Linked DNA regions of Leptothrix cholodnii SP-6. Each later gene encodes a partner of the first gene's protein in a complex. Links are inferred from orthologs where the notes say so. Each region holds a gene or a part of one and is shown in the gene's direction. Other genes may lie near its edges.

Region 1 (7,454 bases):
GCGTGCGGGTCAATGCGGTGGCGCCGGGTTTCATCGAGACGCCGATCCTCGCGACCATCCCCGACAAGGTGATGGAGCAGATGCGCCACGACGTGCCGCTGCGCCGCCTGGGCAAGCCCGAGGAGATCGCCAACGTCTACGCCTTCCTGGCCAGCGACGAGGCCAGCTACATCAACGGCACCGTGATCGAGGTGGCAGGCGGGCTGACCGTCTGAGCCGGCCGGCGGTGCGCGCCCTGCGACAATCCCGCCCCTATGGCCCAGAACCCTCCACAGCACTCAGCCCAGCATTTCGCCCTGTTTGACGAAGCCGGCAAATTCCTCGCCGGCCGTGTCCTGTCCGAAGCCGAAAGCTCGCTGCAGATCGAGCTCGACTCGGGCAAGCGGGCCAAGGTCAAGGCCGTCAACGTGATGCTGCGCTTCGACAAGCCCGCGCCGGCCGAGCTGATCGCCGAAGGCCAGCGCCTGGCCGAGCAGATCGACCTCGACCTGGCCTGGGAATTCGCGCCCGAAGAGGATTTCGGCTTCGCCGATTTCGCGCGCGACTATTTCAACGCCAGCGCCGGCGTGACGCAGCAGGCCGCGGCGCTGTTTCGCCTGCACGGCGCGCCGCACTACTTCCGCCGCGCCGGCAAGGGCCAGTTCCGCAAGGCGCCCGAAGAGATCGTCAAAGCCGCGCTGCTGGGCATCGAGCGCAAGGCCCAGCAGGCCGCGCAGATCGAGGGCTGGGTCGGCGAGCTGGTGGCCAGGACCTGCCCGCAGCCGGTGCGCGAGCAGCTCTACAAGATCCTCTTCAAGCCCGACAAGAACGCGCCCGAATACAAGGCGGTGGTCGACGCCGCCCGCCGCGCCCAGCGCGCGCCGCTCGACCTGCTGCTCGACGCCGGCGCGATCGACAGCCCCTACCAGTTCCACTGGCGGCGCTTCCTGTTCGACCAGTTCCCCAAGGGCACGAACTTCCCCGCCGGCCTGGCTGCGCCGGCCATCAAGGACGAGCTGCCGCTGGCGCCGGTGCGGGCGTTTTCGGTCGACGACTCGTCGACCACCGAGATCGACGACGCGCTGTCGGTGCAGGGCCTGGGCAGCGGCACGGTGATCTTCGGCGTGCACATCGCCGCGCCCGCGCTGGCGGTTCAGCCCGACTCGGCCGTCGACAAGGTGGCGCGCGACCGTTTCTCGACCGTCTACATGCCGGGCTGGAAGCTGACCATGCTGCCCGACGAGGTGGTGCAGTCGTACACGCTGATGGAAGGCCGCGATTGCCCGGCCGTGTCGCTGTACGTCACCTTCGACGAGGCCACGCTGGAGGTGCGCGGCAGCGAGACCAAGATCGAGCGCGTGCCGATCGCCGCCAACCTGCGCCACGACCAGCTCGACGCCGTCGTCACCGAAGCCGCGCTGACCGGTGCGGCGCCGGCCGAGTTCGCCTTCGCGCCCGAGCTGAGCTTCGCCTTCCGGCTGGCCCGTCACCTGAAGGCCGGGCGCGAGGTGGTGCGCGGCAAGCCGGAGAACTTCAACCGGCCGGACTACAACTTCAAGCTGGTCGACGCCGAGGGGCTGTCGATCGCCGAGCTGCCGGCCGGCCATGAAAAGATCGTGATCAGCGAACGCCGCCGCGGCGCGCCGCTCGACACCATCGTCGCCGAGGCCATGATCCTGGCCAACAACACCTGGGGCGGCTGGCTGGCCGAGCTGGGCGTGCCGGGCATCTACCGCAGCCAGGCCAGCATGGCGCCGGGCATCAAGGTGCGCATGCAGACCCGGCCCGCGCCACACGCCGGCATGGGCGTGGCGCACTACACCTGGGCCACCTCGCCGCTGCGCCGCTACGTCGACCTGGTCAACCAATGGCAGATCATCGCCTGCGCCCGCCACGGCCGCACCGCCGCGCTGGTGGCGCCGTTCAAGCCCAAGGACACCGCGCTGCTGGCGATCATCAGCGGCTTCGACGCCGCCTACTCGGCCTACAACGGCTTCCAGAACGGCATCGAGCGCTACTGGACGCTGCGCTGGCTGGAGCAGAACGACGTCACCGAGATCGACTGCTCGGTGATGAAGGACGGCCTGGTGCGCGCCGACAGCCTGCCGCTGGTGCTGCGCGCCATCGGCGCCGAGCAGATGCCGCGCGGCGCGCATGTGCGCGTGCGGCTGGGCCGCCCCGACCTGCTGACGCTCGACATCGGGGGCAGCGTCTCGACCCGCCTGGATGATGCGGCCTGCGCCGAAGCCGTGCCCGAGGACGAAGGCGACGACGCCGCCGAGGCCGCGCCGCTGGCGCTGGCGATCGACCTGGGGGACGCGGATGCAGGCGCCGATCCGGGAGCCGACGCCGGCACCACGGCCGGCGCCGACAGCGTGCCCGCCCAAGGCTGAGCACGGGGCGTGACGTGAACGCGAAATCCGTCCTGCAACGCCTGCGGCAACTGTCGACCCTGCAGGTGGCGCTGCTGGTCAGCCTGGCCGTGCACGCGGCCTTGCTGACGGTGCGCTTCGTCGACCCCGAAGGTTTGCGGCGCATCCTCGAAGACACGCCGCTGGAGGTGGTGCTGGTCAATTCCAGCAGCGCCACCGCGCCGCCCAACGCGCAGGTCATCGCCCAGCGCAACCTGGCCGGCGGCGGCGATGCGGCACAGGGCCGGGCGACCTCGCCGCTGCCGCCGATGCCGACCACCCAGGCCGGCGATTCGTTCGAGGACACCCGCCAGCAGATCGCGCAGCTGCAGGCGCAGCAGATGCTGCTGCTGGCGCAGGTCAAGCGCGAGCTGGCCAGCCTGTCCACGCCCGAGCAGCGCCAGAGCGGCAACCCGACGCTGCGTCCGGCCGAGGAGCAGCGCCGCCGCCAGCTGCTGGCCCTGCTGGCGCAGATCGAGAAACGCATCCAGCAGGAAAACGCCCGGCCGCGCCGGCGCTTCGTCAGCCCGGCCGCGCGCGAGGGCGTGCACGCGCTCTATTACGACAGCCTGCGCCAGCGCGTCGAGGACGTCGGCACCCGCAACTTCCCGGAGGTCAACGGCCGCAAGCTCTACGGCGAACTGACGATGCTGGTGGCAGTGGGCGGCAGCGGCGAGGTGGTCGAGGCCGACATCGTGCAGTCGTCAGGCAACAAGGTGCTCGACAAGCGCGCCCTGACGATCGTGCGCGGCGCCGCGCCCTACGGCAACTTCACGCCGGCGATGCTGGCGCAGTTCGACCAGCTGGTGTTCGTCTCGCGCTTCCGCTTCACGCGCGACGAGGGCCTGAAGGCGGCCGTCGAGGACGCCACCGGCGCGCGACCCTGAACCTTCTGAAAAGTCCTCCGACGCGATGAAAGTGCTGAAGTCGCACGCGGTGCGCCTGCTCGTGCTGCTGGTGCTCAGCGGCCTGGCGCTGCAGCTGTTCTTCCTGGCGCGCATCACGGCGATGCGCTGGATCGACCCCGAGTCGACCGCCTTCCAGCGCAGCGAGATCTGGCGCCTGGTGAGCGAGCAGCATCAGCTGAGCTGGAGCCAGCGCTGGGTGCCGTACGAGCAGATCGCCGACTCGCTCAAGCGCGCCGTGATCGCCAGCGAGGACGCCGGTTTCGTCGATCACAGCGGCGTCGAATGGGACGCGATCGAGAAGGCCTGGACACGCAACCAGCAGGCCGAGGCGCGCGCCGAGAAGCTCAACGAGGCGCGCCTGCGCCGCGAGGAACAGGCGGCGGCGCGCCGCAAGTCCGAGGCGGCCGCCAGCGCGCGCTCGCCCCGGCTCGTGCAGCCCAAGGTGGTCGGCGGCTCGACCATCAGCCAGCAACTGGCCAAGAACCTGTTCCTGTCGGGCGAGCGCACCACGCTGCGCAAGGGCCAGGAGCTGCTGATCACGCTGATGCTGGAGACGGCGCTGCCGAAGGCGCGCATCCTCGAGATCTACCTGAACAACGTCGAATGGGGCGAGGGGCTGTTCGGCGCGCAGGCGGCGGCGCGGCACTACTTCCACATCGACGCCGCCCGGCTCGGCGCCTACCAGGCCGCGCGCCTGGCGGTGATGCTGCCGGCGCCCAAGCGCTTCGAGAAGCGACCCGATTCGGCCTACGTGCTGGGTCGATCGTCGACCGTCGCGGCGCGCATGGGGGCGGTCGAGCTGCCCTGACCGGCCGTCTGCGCGCCGGCGACGGGCTGCCTAGAATCCTGCTCATGACATCCGAGCTGACCCTGGAAATCGCTGCCGTGGCCGCCGGCCTGGTGGTCGACGAGGGTCTCGAATACGGCCCGGCCAAGCGCCGCGCCGCGCAGCAGGTCGGGCGGCGCACCACCCGCGCCGCCGATCTGCCCGACAACGAGACGCTCGAGGACGCCGTGCGCGAGCACATCGCGCTGTTCTGCGCCGACACCCAGCCCGCCGAACTCGCCGCGCTGCGCCAGGTGGCGGCGCTGTGGATGGCGCGCCTGGCGGCGTTTCGTCCGCACCTGTGCGGCGCGGTCTGGCGCGGCACCGCCACCCGGCTGTCGGTGGTGCACCTCGAACTGTTCTGCAACGACAGCAAGGAGGCCGAGATCGCCTTGCTCGATCGGCAGGTCGATTTCGACATCGGCAGCGTGACGGGGCCGCGTGGCCGCCCGATCGACGTGCTGGTGATCGACCACCCGTGCCGCGAGCTGGGCGAGTCGGTCAACGTGCAGCTGACGGTGCTCGACCACGACGACCTGCGCGGCGCCCTCAAACCCGATGCCCGCGGCCGCAGCCAGCGTGGCGATCTGGCCGCGCTGCAGCGGCTGATGCAACACTCCGCCCAGACGCGGACACCCGAAAGCGCTCCATGAACCGTCGCAAGCTCACCCTCGGCGTCGTCGCCGGCACCGCCCTGGCCGCGGGGATCGGCTGGTCGCTGCGCCGCGGTGCCGGCACGCCGCCGGCCACCCCCGACACCGCCAACCCGAGCGCAGCCCGGGCCCCGGCCGGCGCCGATGCGGCATCGGCCGGCGCCGCACCCGATCTGTGGAGCCTGCGCTTCGATCGCCCCGAGGGCGGCGAGGTGGTGATGGCGAGCCTGCGCGGCAAGCCCCTGCTGATCAACTTCTGGGCCACCTGGTGCCCGCCCTGCGTGCGCGAGATGCCGCTGCTCGACAGCCATGCACGCGAGTTCGGCCCACGCGGCCTTCAGGTGCTGGGCCTGGCGGTGGACGGGCCGTCGCCGGTGCGCGAGTTCCTGCTCAAGACGCCGGTCAGCTTTCCGATCGGCTTGACCGGTTTTGCCGGCACCGAGCTGGCGCGCTCGCTCGGCAACACGACCGGCGGTCTGCCGTTCACGGTGCTGTTCGACAGCGCCGGCACCGCCGTGCAACAGAAGCTGGGCGAGACCCATCTGGCCGAGCTGCAGGGCTGGGCCAAGTCGGTCGGGCTCTGATCGGCGGCCCCCGCTTCGCGCGGTGGGCTGCAAACCACGAGCCTGTCAAGGGTCTTCGTGAGCTCAAAACGGCGTAAAGTCGGGGGTTTGTCTTTCAAACCCTCAGCTTTCATGCACATCATCGCTTTCCTTGACCGCGGTCGCGAAGCGCGGCACCGCCCGGCACGGCCCGGTCAGTCAGCTGCGCCGACGACCTGCACCGAGGTCGGGGCTGGGGTGTCCACGCTGCGCCCAGCGGTGTCGGCCATGACCGACACCGCCCGGCGGTGCATTGACGGGTCGGCCTGCTCATGAGCAAGGCACCCAAGGTATCGGCCGAAACGGTCGCTGACTCCCCCACCACAAAGAACCATGGAGCTCCCCGCATGGACCTTCGCAAGCTCAAGACCCTGATCGACCTGGTTTCGGAATCGAACATTTCCGAGCTGGAGATCACTGAAGCCGACGGCAAGGTCCGGATCGTCAAGACCGCACCGGTGGCCGCCGTGGCAGCGCCGGTCTATGCCGCAGCGCCCGTGGCCGCTCCGGTGGCGGCCGTGGCCGCGGCCCCGGTGGTCGCAGCCGTGGCCGAAGCGCCAGCCTTCACCGGCCATGTCGTGAAGTCGCCGATGGTGGGCACCTTCTACCGCGCCTCCAACCCCGGCGCCAAGCCGCTGGTGGATGTCGGCCAGCAGGTCAAGGAAGGCCAGGCGGTCTGCATCATCGAAGCCATGAAGATCATGAACGAGATCGACAGCGACAAGGCCGGCACGATCAGCAAGGTGCTGGTCGAGAACGGCCAGGCGGTCGAGTACGGCCAGCCGCTGTTCATCATCGAATGAGGTCTTCTTGATGTTCAAGAAAATACTCATCGCCAACCGAGGCGAGATCGCCCTTCGCATCCAGCGCGCCTGCCGCGAGATGGGCATCCGCGCGGTGGTGGTCTATTCGGAGGCCGACCGCGACGCCAAGTACGTCAAGCTGGCCGACGAATCGGTCTGCATCGGGCCGGCCGCGTCGACGCTCAGCTACCTCAACATGCCGGGCATCATCGCCGCCGCCGAGGTGACCGACGCCGAGGCGATCCACCCGGGTTACGGCTTCCTGTCGGAGAACGCCAACTTCGCCGAGCGGGTCGAGAAAAGCGGCTTCGCCTTCATCGGCCCGACGCCCGAGTCGATCCGCCTGATGGGCGACAAGGTGTCGGCCAAGGACGCGATGGTCAAGGCCGGCGTGCCCACCGTGCCGGGCGTGCCCGGCGCCCTGCCCGAAGACAGCAAGGAAGTGATCCGCATCGCCCGCGAAGTGGGCTACCCGGTGATCATCAAGGCGTCGGGCGGCGGCGGCGGGCGCGGCATGCGCGTGGTGCACACCGAAGCCGCGCTGCTGACGGCGGTGCAGACCACCCGCGCCGAAGCCGGTGCGGCGTTCGGCAATCCGGCGGTCTACCTCGAGAAGTTCCTCGAGAACCCGCGCCACATCGAGATCCAGGTGCTGGCCGACACGCACGGCAACGCGGTCTGGCTGGGCGAGCGCGACTGCTCGATGCAGCGCCGTCACCAGAAGATCATCGAGGAAGCGCCGGCTCCGGGCATCCCGCGCAAGGTGATCGAGAAGGTCGGCGAACGCTGTGCGGCGGCCTGCAAGAAGATCGGCTATCGCGGCGCGGGCACCTTCGAGTTCCTGTTCGAGAACGGCGAGTTCTACTTCATCGAGATGAACACGCGCGTGCAGGTCGAGCACCCGGTGACCGAGCTGGTGACCGGCATCGACATCGTGCAGCAGCAGATCCGCATCGCTGCGGGCGAGAAGCTGTCGTTCACGCAGAAGCAGGTGCCGGTGCGTGGCCACTCGATCGAGTGCCGCATCAACGCCGAGGATCCGTACACCTTCATGCCCTCACCGGGCCGCATCTCGATGTGGCACCCGCCGGGTGGCCCGGGCGTGCGCGTCGACTCGCATGCGTACACCAACTACTTCGTGCCGCCGAACTACGACTCGATGATCGGCAAGGTGATCGTGCACGCCGACACGCGCGACCAGGCGCTGGCGCGCATGCGCAGCGCGCTGAGCGAAACGCTGGTCGAAGGCATCTCGACCAACATCCCGCTGCA
Region 2 (9,739 bases), 2.7 Mb from region 1 along the record:
CGACGCCGTCGTGGCGGCGCTCACTGGCGCCACCATGACCAAAACGATTACCAAGAGCTGATCGCTCGGTTTCGTCTCGCCCCCACACCTGGACCCCGGCGAAGCGAGCCGGGGGATTCAGGGGTCCGGGACAACGCTCAACAAGGAATCACGGAAATGGCACTCGTAGGTTTGGTCGGCTGGCGCGGCATGGTCGGCTCGGTCCTGATGGATCGCATGCAGGCTGAAGATGACTTCGCGCACTTCGAGCCTCTGTTCTTCTCGACCTCGAACTCGGGCGGCAAGGCTCCGGCGCAGGCGAAGAACGAGACCACGCTGCAGGACGCGTACGACATCGACGCGCTCAAGCGCTGCGACATCATCGTCACCGCTCAGGGTGGCGACTACACCTCGGCGGTGTTCGGCAAGCTGCGTGCGGCGGGCTGGAACGGCCACTGGATCGATGCGGCGTCGACGCTGCGCATGGAGTCCGACGCGGTCATCATCCTCGACCCGGTCAACTCGCCGGTGATCAAGGATGCGCTGGCCAAGGGCGGGCGCAACTGGGTCGGTGGCAACTGCACCGTCAGCTGCATGCTGATGGGCGTGGGCGCGCTCTACAAGGCCGGCCTGGTCGAGTGGATGAGCACCCAGACCTACCAGGCGGCCAGCGGCGGCGGTGCCCAGCACATGCGCGAACTGCTGACGCAGTACGGCACGCTCAACGCCTCGGTGCGCGCACTGCTCGACGACCCGAAGAGCGCCATCCTCGAGATCGACCGCCAGGTCATCGCCACCCAGCGCGGCCTGACGGCCGAGCAGACCGCCAACTTCGGCGTGCCGCTGGGCGGTTCGCTGATCCCCTGGATCGACAAGGACCTGGGCAACGGCCAATCCAAGGAAGAGTGGAAGGGCATGGCCGAGACCAACAAGATCCTCGGCCTGGGCGAGGGCTTCGGCTCGGCGGCCATCCCGGTCGACGGTTTCTGCGTGCGCGTCGGTGCGATGCGCTGCCACAGCCAGGCGCTGACCTTCAAGCTCAAGAAGGACGTGCCGGTGGCAGACATCGAGGCCATGATCGCCGCCGACAACGAGTGGGTGAAGGTGGTTCCCAATACCCGCGAAGCGACGATCAAGGACCTGACGCCGGTGGCCGTCACCGGCACGATGACGATTCCGGTCGGTCGCATCCGCAAGCTGGCGATGGGCCCTGAATACGTCGGCGCCTTCACCATCGGCGATCAGCTGCTGTGGGGCGCTGCGGAGCCGCTGCGGCGCATGTTGCGCATCCTGCTGGCCGCCTGAGTCGGCTTGATTGATCGACAGGACGGGCTTGGCGGTCGTTGTCCCTCGACAACGACCGTCACGACATCATGCGCATGGGGACTGATCGCCGCAAACATCAGCCACTGCATGAGCTTGTCTTTGTATCTTCTTGATGTTATTGTGATTTCAGGAAATTTGAGTCGGCTGTGTGATGATCGCCAACAGGCTCGTTCCTGCACTTAACTGAACTGTTTGCTCGACCTGACTGAGATGGCTTGGGGGTATTGTTCGAGCCATTGCATGGGAGACGCCTTGAAAACCGATATGACGCGTACGGGGCGTTTGGCTCTGAAGCAAGTGGCAGCTGCGGTTGCCGTGACGGCTGCGATTTGCGCCGCGCCCTCTGCCTGGGCCCTGAGCCTGGGCCGACTGACGGTGCAGTCTGCGCTGGGAGAGGGTCTGCGTGCAGAGATCGATGTCACCAGCCTGACGCCCGACGAGGCATCGAACCTGCGTGTTCGTGTCGCGCCGCCTGATTCGTATCGAATCGCGGGTGTCGACTACAACCCCGTCCTGCCGGCCACCAGCGTCACGCTGCAGCGTCGCGCCGACGGCACGCCGTTCCTGCGGATCTCCAGCGACCAGTCGGTGCAGGAACCGTTCGTCGACGTGATCCTCGAGATTTCGTGGTCCAGCGGTCGGCTGTTGCGCGAGTACACGCTCCTGTTCGATCCGCCGGCAACCGCACGCGCGCCGTCTGCGCCCGCGCCGGCCATCGCCGCTGCGCCGGCTCCGGCACCGACCCGAGTCGAGCCGCCGGTTCAGGTGCCGGCTCCGGTTGCTGCGGCACCGACACCCGCGCCCACCGCACCGGCGCCTGCGCTGTCGCCGGCGCCTGTCGCCCCGGCCCGGGGCGAGCTCGCGTTGCGCAAGCCGGCTGCCGAGCCCGATGCATCGGCGTCGTCCCCGCCGACCGAATACCGCGTCAAGCGTGGCGACACGCTGACGTCCATCTCGTCGAAGCTGCAGTCCGGTGGCGCGTCGCTCGATCAGGCGCTGGTGGGCCTGTTCCGTGGCAATCCGCAGGCCTTCACGGGTGACAACATGAACCGCCTGAAGGCGGGTGTCGTGTTGAACGTGCCGTCGTCGGAGCAGATGACCGCGATCGATGCCCAGGAGGCGCGCCAGATCATCCAGGCCCAGAGTGCCGATTTCAATGCCTATCGGCAGCGTCTCGCCTCATCGGTTCCCGAGCCCAAGGACGACACCGCACCCGCCCGCCAGGCGACCGGCACGGTCCGGGCCGAGGTGCAGGACAACAAGCAGTCCCAGAGCCAGACCCAGGATCGCCTGCGTCTCGACAAGGGCAAGCCGGCCACCGGCGCGGTGGTTGCAAGCGCCGAAGATGCGATCGCCAAGGAGCGCGCCGCCAAGGAAGCCGCCGCTCGTGCCACCGAGATCCAGCGCAACGTCGAAGAGCTGAAGAAGCTCCAGGCCGCGTCGGAAGCACAGATGGCTCGCAAGCCTGCTGCTGCGGTCGCCGCCTCGTCACCTTTGCCCGCGTTGAGCGTCGGTGCCGCGCCTGAGCCCGCGCCGGTGGCGGCGTCGGCCGCTTCGGCGCCGCCTGCCGTTGTCGTCGCTGCTGCGGAGCCCGCGGCATCACAGGCTTCTGCGCCTGAAGCGGCAGCCGCTGCAAGCGATGCGGCCAGCCCGGCCGCGATGGCGGTAGCGCCTGCTGCCTCGGTCATGCCGTCCGCACCGGCGCCCGAGCAGGCTGCCGACGACCAGCCGTCGCTGATCGACTCGTTGTCCGAAAACCCGTGGGTTCTGCCGGGGGCCGGTCTGGTCCTCGCGCTGCTGGCGGGTCTGGGCTATTACCGTCTGCGCGGCAAGGGCAAGGAAGACGCCGGTGTGACGTCCTTCCTTGAAAGCCGTCTGCAGCCGGATTCGTTCTTCGGTGCCAGCGGTGGTCAGCGCATCGACACCCGTGATGCATCGGGCGCGCCGTCGTCGATGAGCTATTCGCTCAGCCAGATCGATGCGATCGGCGACGTCGATCCGGTCGCCGAGGCGGATGTCTATCTCGCCTATGGCCGCGATCTGCAAGCCGAGGAAATCCTCAAGGAGGCGATGCGCGCCAATCCCGAGCGCCTGGCCATCCGCACCAAGTTGCTCGAGGTCTACGCCAAGCGCCGCGACACCAAGGGCTACGAACTGCTCGCCGGCGAGCTCTACGGACTGACCGGTGGCCAAGGTGAAGACTGGGTTCGTGCGCAAGAGCTGGGCCGTTCGATCGACCCTGAGAATCCGCTCTACGAACCCGGTGGCCAGCCCGGCTCCGGAAGCTCGGCCGACGTCGGCAGCGAGATGCTCGGCGCGAGCACGATGCCTCAGTCGATCGTGCCGTCTCCGTCGCGTTTCGAGCACAGCGTGCCCGATCTCGATCTGACCGGTGACATTCCCTCGGGCTCGTCTGCGGATGTCGACCTCGACATCTCGATGCCTGCCCGGATGGACGAAGCAGCGCCTTCGGTGCCCAGTGCCTTCAGCAGCGCACCGGCCGGTTTCGATGCTGCGCCGTCGGTGCCGGGCAGCAATCTCGATTCCGGCACGCACAGCCTGGACTTCGACCTGCACGATCTGCCTCAGTTCGATGCGCCGGCTGCAGCCCCGAGTTCGCGTCCGTCCTCGATCGATCTGGCCGACATCTCGCTCGACCTGGATGCCGCGCCCAGCGTGCCTGCCAATCTGGCATCAACCGACACCATGTCGGCCTTCGATGTGGGCGAGGACGACGGTTCGGATCCGCTGGCACGCAAGCTCGAGCTGGCTGAAGAGTTCAACCAGATCGGTGACTACGAAGGTGCACGGGATCTGCTGCAGGAGGTCATCGAGAACGCCGACGGCGCACTCAAGGCCAAGGCGCAGGCCATGCTCGACGGTCTCGCTTGAGCGCGCTCGTGATTGAACGGGGGCGACGGCCTTGCGTCTGGCGCTGGGCCTGAGCTACCGCGGATCGGCCTACAGGGGCTGGCAGAGCCAGACCAACGGGGCGACCGTCCAGGATGTGCTCGAAGCGGCCTTGTGCCGCTTTGCCGCCACGCCGATCCGCGTCAGCTGCGCCGGGCGCACCGATGCGGGGGTTCACGCGCTCAATCAGGTCGTCCACCTCGATACCGATCGCGACCGCGAGCCCTTTTCGTGGGTCCGTGGCACCAACACCTACCTGCCGCCGGACGTGGCGGTCCAGTGGTGTCGGCCTGTGCCCGATGCCTTCCATGCCCGCAATGCGGCGCGAGCCCGGCGCTATGCCTATGTGCTGCTCGAGTCGCCGGTGCGTCCGGCGATGGAGGCCGGGCAGGTCGGCTGGATCTTCCGCCCGCTGGATCAGGCGCGCATGGAGGCCTCTGCGGCCTTGCTGATCGGCGAGCACGACTTCTCGGCTTTCCGGTCGGCCGATTGCCAGGCGCTGTCGCCGGTCAAGCAGATGCGCACCATCCGGATCGGCCGGCATGGCCCGTACTGGCGCTTCGATTTCGAGGCTTCCGCGTTCCTGCACCACATGATCCGCAACCTGATGGGGTGCCTGATCGCGGTCGGCACCGGTGCACGCGATCCGGCCTGGCTCGCCGGGGTTCTGGCGTCGCGTGACCGCCGGCTGGCGGCGCCGACCTTTTCTCCCGACGGGCTGTATTTTCTGGGCCCGCGCTACGATGCCGAGCTTGTTCTGCCCGAGCACACACCCGCTTTCGACTGGCTGCCGGGGGCCTGAGGCTTGTTGTCATGATTCTTTCGCCTGCCCGAACACGCATCAAGATCTGCGGCCTGACGCGGCCCGGTGACGTGGATGTGGCCGTGGCTGCCGGCGCCGATGCGATCGGTCTGGTCTTCTATCCACGCAGCCCGCGCCATGTCAGCCTGGCCCTGGCGAGCGATCTGGCTCGGCGCCTGCCACCCTTCGTGACCCCGGTCGGATTGTTCGTGAATGCGTCGCCGGAAGACGTCGAACGGGCCTGCGAGCAGATCCCGAACCTGCTGCTGCAGTTTCACGGTGACGAAACACCGGCGCAGTGCGAGGCCTCGGGCCGACCGTATCTGCGTGCTGCGCGCATGGATCCGGGTTTCGACTTGTTAAACTTCGCACGCTCCTACACCAGCGCCCAGGCCATCCTGCTCGACGCCCATGTCGAGGGTTATGGCGGCGGCGGAAAGGTCTTCGATTGGTCGCTCATTCCCTCAGACGTGCCCCGTCCGGTCGTTTTGTCTGGTGGGTTGAATCCTGCAAACGTGACCGATGGAGTGCTTCGCGTCCGGCCGTGGGCCGTTGATGTGAGTTCTGGCGTCGAGTCGGCCAAGGGCATCAAGGATGCCGTGCTGATGCGCCAGTTTTGCGAAGCCGTCCGTGATGCTGATGCGCGTTCGATCGACGCCAGCAGCGGATATTGAGCCGAGAGACAGATCCGATGTTCGATTACCAGCAACCCGATGCCCGCGGGCATTTCGGGATCTACGGCGGCAGCTTTGTCGCCGAAACCCTGAGCCACGCGCTCGACGAACTGAATGCGGCCTACGAGCGTTACCGCCACGACCCCGAGTTCATCGCCGAATTCCGCAACGAACTGGCGCATTTCGTCGGCCGCCCGAGCCCGGTCTATCACGCCGCACGCATGAGCCGTGAAGTGGGCGGCGCGCAGATCTACCTCAAGCGCGAGGATCTCAACCACACCGGCGCGCACAAGATCAACAACACCATCGGCCAGGCGCTGCTCGCCCGGCGCATGGGCAAGCCGCGCGTGATCGCCGAGACCGGTGCCGGCCAGCATGGCGTGGCCACCGCCACCATCTGCGCGCGCTACGGCATGGAATGCGTGGTCTACATGGGCAGCGAGGACGTCAAGCGCCAGAGCCCCAACGTCTACCGCATGAACCTGCTGGGCGCGCGCGTGGTGCCGGTCGAGTCGGGCAGCAAGACGCTCAAGGATGCGCTCAACGAGGCGATGCGCGACTGGGTCACCAACGTCGAGAACACCTTCTACATCATCGGCACGGTGGCGGGGCCGCACCCGTATCCGGCGATGGTGCGCGACTTCCAGCGCGTGATCGGCGACGAATGCCTGGTGCAGATGCCCGCCCTCGCGGGCCGTCAACCCGATGCGGTGGTGGCCTGTGTCGGTGGCGGCAGCAACGCGATGGGCATCTTCTATCCCTACATCCCGCATGAAGGCGTGCGCCTGATCGGTGTCGAGGCGGCGGGCGAGGGCATGGAAAGCGGCAAGCATTCGGCCTCCTTGCAACGCGGCTCCCCCGGCGTGCTGCACGGCAACCGCACCTATGTGCTGCAGGACGCCAACGGCCAGATCACCGAGACGCACTCGGTGTCGGCCGGTCTCGACTACCCCGGCGTCGGCCCCGAGCACGCCTACCTGAAGGACATCGGCCGTGCCGAATACGTCGGCATCACCGATGCCGAGGCGCTGCAGGCCTTCCATTACCTGTGCCGCGCCGAGGGCATCATCCCGGCACTCGAATCCAGCCACGCGGTTGCCTACGCGATGAAACTGGCCAAGACCATGCGCCCGGACCAGCACGTCCTCGTCAATCTGTCGGGCCGTGGCGACAAGGACATCGGCACGGTGGCCGACCTGTCGGGCGCCGATTTCTACTGCCGGCCGTCGTGCCGCGGCCAGAGCGTGAAGGGCGGCGATCCGTCCGTGGTCGAGATCCAGCGCAAGGCCGGGGGTGTGCAATGAGCCGCATCGCCGCCACCTTCGCGCGCCTGGCCGGGCAGGGCCGCAAGGCGCTGATTCCGTATGTGACTGCCGGCGATCCGTTTGCCGACATCACGGTCGATCTGATGCACGCCATGGCCAAGGCGGGTGCCGACGTGATCGAACTGGGCGTGCCGTTTTCGGATCCGATGGCCGATGGCCCGGTGATCCAGCGCGCCAGTGAACGCGCACTCTCGCGCAACATCTCCACCGCCGACGTGCTGGCGATGGTGGCGCGGTTCCGCGAAACCGACGACACCACGCCGGTGGTGCTGATGGGCTACGCCAACCCGGTCGAGCGTTACGGCCCGGATCGGTTCGTCGACGATGCGCGTGCGGCCGGTGTCGACGGCGTGCTGGTGGTCGACTACCCGCCGCAGGAGTGCGAGGCGTTCGCCGATCGCCTGCGTGCGGCCGATCTCGACCCGATCTTCCTGCTGGCGCCGACCTCGACCGATGCCCGCATGGCCGACGTCGGCCGCATCGCCACCGGCTACGTGTACTACGTGTCGCTCAAGGGCGTGACCGGCTCGGGCAACCTCGACACCGACGCGGTGGCCCGCATGATCCCGCGCATCCGCAGCCATGTGAGCGTGCCGGTCGGCGTGGGATTCGGCATCCGCGACGCGGCGACGGCCGTGGCGGTGGCCCGGGTATCGGACGCCGTGGTGATCGGTTCCCGTATCATTCAACTGATCGAAAACGAGCCGCGTGAGCGGGTGGTACCGGTGGCTGCCGGTTTCATCGCCGAAATTCGCACGGCCCTCGACACCCTGCAAGGAACACACGCATGAGTTGGCTCGACAAGCTGCTGCCGCCCAAGATCCAGCACACCAATCCGACCGACCGCCGCACGGTGCCGGAAGGGCTGTGGGTCAAATGCCCGTCCTGCGAGACGGTGCTCTACAAGACCGACCTAGAGCAGAACGTCAACGTCTGCCCCAAGTGCACGCACCATCACCGCATCGACGCGCGTGCGCGACTCGATTCCTTCCTGGATCAGGAAGGGCGCTACGAGATCGGCCAGGAAGTGGTGCCGGTCGACGCGCTCAAGTTCAAGGACAGCAAGAAGTACTCCGAGCGCATCAAGGAGGCCATGGAAGCCACCGGCGAGACCGATGCGCTGGTCGTGATGGGCGGCTCGGTGATGAGCATCCCGCTGGTCGTGGCCGCCTTCGAGTTCGAGTTCATGGGCGGCTCGATGGGCTCGGTGGTCGGCGAGCGCTTCGTGCGCGGCGTCGAGGCGGCGATCGAGCAGAAGGTGCCGTTCGTCTGCTTCACCGCCACCGGTGGCGCACGCATGCAGGAGGGCCTGCTGTCGCTGATGCAGATGGCCAAGACCAACGCCTCGCTGACCCGCCTGGCCAAAGCCAAGCTGCCCTACATCAGCGTGCTGACCGATCCGACGATGGGTGGCGTGTCGGCCGGTTTTGCCTTCGTGGGTGATGTGGTGATCGCCGAGCCCAAGGCGCTGATCGGCTTTGCCGGCCCGCGCGTGATCGAGAACACCGTGCGCGAGAAGCTGCCCGAAGGCTTCCAGCGTTCGGAGTTCCTGCTCGAGAAGGGCGCGCTCGACATGATCGTCGACCGCCGTCAGCTGCGTTCGACCATCGCCCGCACGCTGGCCATGCTGCAGCGCCAGAGCGCCGACGCCGTCGCCTGAGATCGCTCGACTGAATTTCCCGGGGGGCGTCGCGAGGCGCCCCTTGTCTTTGAGGCCTCCTTTTCTGCTCGCTCCCGCGGCAGCATCCTTCATGTCCAAGACCTTGGCCGACTGGCTGGCCCATTGCGAGCGCCTGCATCCGGTGACGATCGACCTGACGCTGGCGCGCGTGGCGCGTGTTCGCGAGCGCCTCGGCCTGGCCTTCGACGTGCCGGTCTTCACCGTTGCCGGCACCAACGGCAAGGGTTCGACCTGCGCGATGCTCGAGGCCATCCTGCAGCAGGCGGGCTACCGGGTGGGCGTCTACACCTCGCCGCATCTGGTGCATTTCGAGGAGCGCTTGCGCCTGAACGGCGAGATCGTCAAGGAGGCGCAGCTGCTGGCGCACTTCGAGGCGGTCGAAGCCGCGCGGGGCGATGAGCCGCTGACCTATTTCGAGTTCACCACGCTGGCCTTGCTGCACTGCATGGCCGCTCAGCCGCTCGACGCGGTGGTGCTCGAGGTCGGCCTGGGCGGGCGCCTCGATGCCGTCAACGTGATCGACACCGACTGCGCCATCATCACCAGCATCGACCTCGACCACATGGACTACCTCGGCGCCGACCGCGAAGCGATCGGCCGCGAGAAGGCCGGCATCATGCGCGCCGGCAAGCCGGTGGTGGTGTCCGACCCGCAGCCGCCGCAGAGCGTGCTCGATCGGGCGGCCGAGCTGGGTGCGGATCTGTGGTGCTTCGGCCGCGATTTCAACTACGCCGGCGACCGCCAGCAGTGGTCCTGGAGCGGCCGCGCGCGGCGTCACAACTCGCTCGGCTACCCGGCCTTGCGCGGCGCCAACCAGTTGCTCAACGCCTCGGGCGTGCTGGCCGCCCTGGATGCCTTGCGCCCCGTCTTGCCCGTGCCGGCCCAGGCGGTGCGCAATGGCCTGGCGATGGTCGAGCTGCCGGGCCGCTTCCAGATCGTGCCGGGCCAGCCGGCGCTGGTGTTCGACGTGGCGCACAACCCGCATGCCGCGGCGGTGCTGGCACAGAACCTCGATCAGATGGGCTACTACCCGCGCACCCAT

The links.
Region 2: the proteins of accB (region 1) and accD are in contact, whole or in part, in a solved structure (PDB 8UXZ), measured with the Escherichia coli proteins. The link is inferred for Leptothrix cholodnii SP-6 from one-to-one orthologs.

The regions. Positions count from the first base shown.
Region 1 is NC_010524.1:4,466,181-4,473,634, forward strand. Bases 4,614-7,454 are described here. They hold accB (acetyl-CoA carboxylase biotin carboxyl carrier protein), read left to right. Parts: upstream 4,614-5,726; coding sequence 5,727-6,182; downstream 6,183-7,454. Other genes in these bases: LCHO_RS19835 (hypothetical protein), read left to right, coding at 4,614-4,777; LCHO_RS19840 (TlpA family protein disulfide reductase), read left to right, coding at 4,774-5,361; accC (acetyl-CoA carboxylase biotin carboxylase subunit), read left to right, coding at 6,193-7,454. Outside these bases: 3-oxoacyl-ACP reductase FabG, read left to right, coding at 1-215; LCHO_RS19820 (ribonuclease catalytic domain-containing protein), read left to right, coding at 255-2,372; LCHO_RS19825 (energy transducer TonB), read left to right, coding at 2,387-3,277; LCHO_RS19830 (transglycosylase domain-containing protein), read left to right, coding at 3,303-4,106; more of LCHO_RS19835, read left to right, coding at 4,151-4,613. UniProt on the Escherichia coli protein: This protein is a component of the acetyl coenzyme A carboxylase complex; first, biotin carboxylase catalyzes the carboxylation of the carrier protein and then the transcarboxylase transfers the carboxyl group to form malonyl-CoA.
Region 2 is NC_010524.1:1,788,720-1,798,458, forward strand. The notes cover bases 6,741-9,739. They hold accD (acetyl-CoA carboxylase, carboxyltransferase subunit beta), read left to right. Parts: upstream 6,741-7,803; coding sequence 7,804-8,676; downstream 8,677-9,739. Other genes in these bases: trpB (tryptophan synthase subunit beta), read left to right, coding at 6,741-6,995; trpA (tryptophan synthase subunit alpha), read left to right, coding at 6,992-7,807; folC (bifunctional tetrahydrofolate synthase/dihydrofolate synthase), read left to right, coding at 8,768-9,739. Also shown: leuB (3-isopropylmalate dehydrogenase), read left to right, coding at 1-61; asd (aspartate-semialdehyde dehydrogenase), read left to right, coding at 157-1,284; LCHO_RS08375 (motility hub landmark protein FimV), read left to right, coding at 1,621-4,197; tRNA pseudouridine(38-40) synthase TruA, read left to right, coding at 4,229-5,017; LCHO_RS08385 (phosphoribosylanthranilate isomerase), read left to right, coding at 5,029-5,691; more of trpB, read left to right, coding at 5,709-6,740.